2 regions of the Variovorax sp. Soil_C_33 genome follow, and region 2 is predicted to be linked to the other one. Evidence: predicted binding sites of a transcription regulator. Region 2 holds the regulator's gene; the other holds the start of a gene.
The links. Region 2 encodes FNR, which switches genes on or off when oxygen is low (the NO sensors DNR and NnrR bind a similar motif). Its sites were predicted from a motif close to TTGATNNNNATCAA; they were not measured.
Positions count from the first base shown of each region.

Region 1 (2,469 bases), on a different contig from region 2:
GCGCTGGGACAGCAGTTACATGCTGGTCACCTTCGGGTGGAAGGCGGCCATCGCCGTGCTGCTGAACGCCACCGTCGCGACGGCCGTGCTTCGCAATCACCTTTCTGCAGCGCCTGTGCTCGCGAACCCTGCGACGCTGGAGACGGTTCCCTTGCCTGTGACGGCGGTGCATCTGGCGTTTCTTGTCGGGGTCGTGGTCTTGGCGCATCATCCGGTCGCATTCTTGGGACTGTTTCTGATGTTCCTGGGTTTCACCCAGGCCTATGAGCGCCACCAGAACCCCCTCATCATCAAGGAAGCGCTGCTGGTGGCCTTCTTCCTTGCAGGTCTGGTGGTGCTCGGCGGCATGCAGCAATGGTGGCTGCAGCCGATTGTTTCCGGGATGTCGCCGCAGATCCTCTTCTTCGAGGCGACCGCGCTTACTGCGGTGACCGACAACGCCGCGCTGACCTATCTGGGCTCGCTCATCACGGGCATCTCCGAGCCTGCCAAGTACAGCCTGGTGGCCGGCGCGGTCGCCGGAGGCGGCCTGACGATCATTGCCAATGCACCGAACCCGGCAGGCGTGGCACTGCTCAAGCGCGGCTTCTCCGACGAGTCGATCAGCGCGGGCGGGTTGCTCCTGGGCGCCTTGTTTCCGACGCTGGTCGCCGTGGCGGCGTTTACGCTTCTATAGCGGGACCCCGGCGTGGACCGCCAGTTGATGTTGCCAGGGTGTCCGCGCACAACCTCAGACGGGCCGACAAGCCTGCCGAGCAGCGGGCGAGCGGCAATGCCTGATTGGCGCAGCCCGGCGCTGGCCCTGGGACGCCTTCGAGCCGTACGCTCGCGTGCCGCTGAGGAGGATCCGCGAGGAATTCGGCATCCGAGTGGCAAACTTCTCTGGCGACTAGGACCAGCTCCTGTGCCGCAGGCCCCGGGGCTTCGGCTGTTGTCATCGTGGACGCCAGCAGCTGATTTCCAGTGCTCGCGTTGACATGCATCAAGCATGCGGTCAGTACAACGGCCGATGCTTGCGGCTATGCAGTCGACATTTTCCGCCTTGCGCATGCAACGCCCCGCCGAAGGCGGCCGGCAGCCTGCGCTCGAAGATTGGCAATGGCACGCTCGCGCCGGCGACGATGTGCTCGCTGCGCTGGAAAGCAGCCACGGAGGCCTCACGCAGGCCGAGGCCGCGTCGCGCCTGGCGATCCACGGCCCGAACGCGCTTCCGCCGGCGCCTACCCGCCACCCGCTGGCCCGATTCCTTGCCCAGTTTCACAGCACGCTCATCTATGCATTGCTGGCGGCGGCGGCGGCGGCCGCGTGGCTGGGGCATGGGCTCGACGCGGCGGTGATCGTCGCCGTCGTGCTGGTCAATGCGATCGTCGGCTTCCTCCAGGAGGGCAAGGCGGAGAACGCCCTGGCCGCGATCCGGCGCCTGATCTCGCCGCGTGCCCATGTATTGCGCGACGGCAGCCGACTGAGCGTGTCGGTTGCTGATCTGATTCCGGGCGACGTGGTGTTGCTGGAAGCGGGCGACCGTGTGCCGGCGGATCTGCGGCTGCTGCGGGCGCGCGGCCTGCTGATCGACGAGGCCTTGCTCACGGGCGAGTCGGTCGCTGCGCAGAAGCAGGACCGTCCGGCAGCCCGCGATGCCGCGCTCGGAGACCGCCACAGCATGGCGTTCTCCGGCACGATGGTCGCGGCCGGGCAGGCGAGCGGTGTGGTCGTCGCCACGGGCGCGCGTACCGAGCTCGGACGCATCAGCGACCTGCTGTCATCGGTGGAACCGCTGACCACGCCGCTGCTGCGCCAGGTCGACCGGTTCGGCCGCCGCTTCGCCGCGCTCGTGGCTGCCGGGGCGGCGATGCTCTTCGCCTACGCCGTGTGGATCGGCGAATGGAGCTGGGTCGATGCGCTGATGGCCGTCGTCGCGATGGCTGTCGGGGTGATCCCCGAGGGGCTGCCCGCAGTCATCACGATCACTCTGGCTATCGGGGTACAGCGCATGGCCGCGCGCAACGCAGTGATCCGTCGGCTGCCCGCCGTGGAGACCCTCGGCGCGACTTCGGTGATCTGCTCGGACAAGACGGGCACGCTCACGCGCAACGAGATGACGGCCTGCCGCGTTGTCGGACCGTCGCACACCTTGATGGTCGATGGCGAAGGGTACGCGCCTCGCGGGCGCCTGCGCGCCACCGGCAACAGTGACGATGCCGATGCCCTGGCCGATGCGACCCCGCTGCTGCGCTGTGCGTTGCTGTGCAACGACGCGACCCTCCACGAGCTGGGTGGGGCATGGACTGTCCTCGGAGATCCGATGGAGGGGGCGCTGCTCGCGCTTGCCGGCAAGGCGGGACTCGATCCTGACCATGAACGCGGCGATTGGCCGCGTGTGGACGAGATCCCGTTCGACGCCGCCCACCGCTTCATGGCCACGCTGCACCGCAGTTCCGCGCAAGAGCCGGTCGTGTTCGTCAAGGGCGC
Region 1 is NZ_JBDGJK010000023.1:80,610-83,078, reverse strand. It holds gene AC3A6B_RS27175 (putative Na+/H+ antiporter) at 1-676, shown strand, start outside; gene AC3A6B_RS27170 (HAD-IC family P-type ATPase) at 1,049-2,469, shown strand, end outside.
Region 1: AC3A6B_RS27170 (HAD-IC family P-type ATPase) is a predicted target of FNR. The motif match lies at 973-986, and genes of this name have one in related genera.

Region 2 (2,469 bases):
CAGGTCTGCCCGACCGGCATCGATATCCGAAAGGGGCTTCAGTACGAGTGCATCGGCTGCGGCCTCTGTGTGGACGCCTGCAACACGGTAATGGACAAGATGGCCTCGCCGCGAGGTCTGATCCGCTACGCGACACAGAACGGCATGGCCGGCCATTGGACGCCCAGGCAGGTGCTGCGCCGCGTGCTGCGCCCACGGGTGCTGATCTACACGGGCTTGCTCGCTGCGCTGACGATGGGCGTGCTGGCGAGCCTGGTCGTGCGCATGCCGCTGAAGGTCGACGTGGTGCGCGACCGGGCCTCGCTCGCGCGCATCGTCGAGGGCGGCCAACTCGAGAACGTCTATCGGCTGCAGATCATGAACGCGACCGAGCAGGTGCAGCGCTACCGCATCGAAGCTACGGGACTGCAGGGCTTGAGCGTGTCGCCGCCTGAACCGGTCGAGGTCGGTTCGGCGCAATCGCGTTGGGTCGCGGTGCGCCTGCAGCTTCCCTATGGCAGTGCCACCGCGGGTTCCCACGTCGTGCACTTCGACGTGCGCTCGGCCGACGGCAGCGCGCAGGTGTCGGAGAAGGCGACCTTCCTGGTGCCTCGTTGAGTTCGCTGAAAGGAAACGAGATGAACGATCACGTGATGACTTCCCCGAAGAGCGACCCCTGGTGGCAGTTCCCGCTGCTGTGGATGGTGATGGCCGGGCCCGCCCTGGTCGTCGTCGCCAGCTTCGTGACGCTCTGGCTCGCCCTGCGCACGCCCGATCCGGTGGTGGCGCCGGACTACTACCGAAAAGGCATCGAGATCAACAAGCCACCGGTCGAGAAGAAGCTTATGCCCGCTCTGGCGGGGCGCAACCACGCGGCGACGCCTGACGCCGACCTGCCCGCACCCAAGCGCTGACGGCCATGAAGACGCGCGACTGGATGTCGATTCTCTGGCCCGCCTTCTTGCTGGCGAGCGTGGCCGAACTGCTGGTGTTCGCGCTGGTCGATCCGGGCGACCTTCACTGGCGCGGCGAGGCCGTCGGCCTGTCGCGCCATGCGGTCTACGCGGCCGGCTTCTTCGCCTTCTGGGTGCTGGCAACAGGGTCGAGCGCGTTGACGCTGCTTCTGACCAGGCCAGCCTCCGAGATCAACAACCCGGAGGATTGACGATGCGCCGCAGCGCCTCGGCGTCGACGATGCGAAGGTTGCGCTTCTCCACCTCGACGATGCCATCCTCCATGAACTTGGAGAGCGTCCGGCTCACCGTTTCGAGGGTGAGCCCGAGGTAGCTTCCGATCTCCTCGCGCGTCATGCGCAGCACGAACTCGGAGCGCGAGAAGCCGCGCGCATGCAGGCGCTGCACGAGGTTGAGCAGAAAGGCCGCGAGGCGCTCCTCGGCCCGCATGCTCCCCAGCAGCAGCATCACGCCGTGCTCGCGCACGATCTCGCGACTCATGATCTGATGCACGTGGCGCTGCAGCGCAGCGACCTCGCGCGAGAGTTCCTCGATACGGTGAAAGGGCATCACGCAGACCTCGGCATCCTCGAGCGCCACCGCGTCGCAGGTGTGCTGGTTGTTGACGATGCCGTCCAGGCCGATGATTTCGCCGGCCATCTGGAAACCGGTGACCTGGTCGCGCCCGTCCTCGGTCGCCACGCGGGTCTTGAAGACGCCCGTGCGGATCGCGTAGAGGGAGGTGAAGGGCTCGCCGTTGCGAAAGAGCGTCTCGCGGCGCCTGACCTTGCGCCTCGTGGCCACGATCTCGTCGATGCGTTTCAGCTCGCCCGGCTCCAGGCCCGCAGGCATGCACAGTTCGCGCAGGGTGCAGCTGGAGCAGGCGACCTTGATGTGTTCGGCTTTCATGATGGTGTCGGGGTTTGTGGCCATTCTGTGGTGCGGTGCACCGTGCGGGCTTGACGCACATCAAGGATGGCGGGTCGACCTGGCCGCATAGTGGGTCACCGCCCGCAGACTGACCGCCGCAAATGAACTCTCCTGCCGTCGCCCCCGCCGACTCATCGCTCGTTCTGCCGTCTGCCGACGCCAAAGCCAAGGTCGAGATGCTGTCGCGCTCGATCGCCGCTCTCACGGCGGCTGGTTGTGTCTACATCGGCATGGACCACTTCGTCTGACCATGCAGACCGCACTTGCCAGCACTGCGCTCCTGATGGGATTGATCGGCGGACCCCACTGCGTCGCGATGTGCGGTGCCGCCTGCTCCGGGGTGATCCGCATCGTTCGCGCGCCCGCGAGCGGCGCCGCGATGCTGGCGACCGATGCGCGAGATCCTTCCGTATCCGTGGTCTTCCACGCGGGCCGGATGGCCGGCTATGCGGCCGCCGGTGCGCTGGCCGCGGCGGCGGTGCAGAGCCTGGCCTTCGCGAGCGAACAGGTTGCGGCGTTGCGGCCTCTGTGGGTATTGCTTCACGTGTTCGTCCTCGCCTGGGGCCTGGGGCTTGCCGCCCTGGGGCGCCAACCGCTCTGGGCGCAA
Region 2 is NZ_JBDGJK010000015.1:34,633-37,101, reverse strand. It holds gene ccoG (cytochrome c oxidase accessory protein CcoG) at 1-597, shown strand, start outside; gene AC3A6B_RS21710 (FixH family protein) at 618-893, shown strand; gene AC3A6B_RS21705 (hypothetical protein) at 899-1,144, shown strand; gene fnr (fumarate/nitrate reduction transcriptional regulator Fnr) at 1,125-1,841, opposite strand; gene AC3A6B_RS21695 (hypothetical protein) at 1,964-2,110, shown strand; gene AC3A6B_RS21690 (sulfite exporter TauE/SafE family protein) at 2,113-2,469, shown strand, end outside.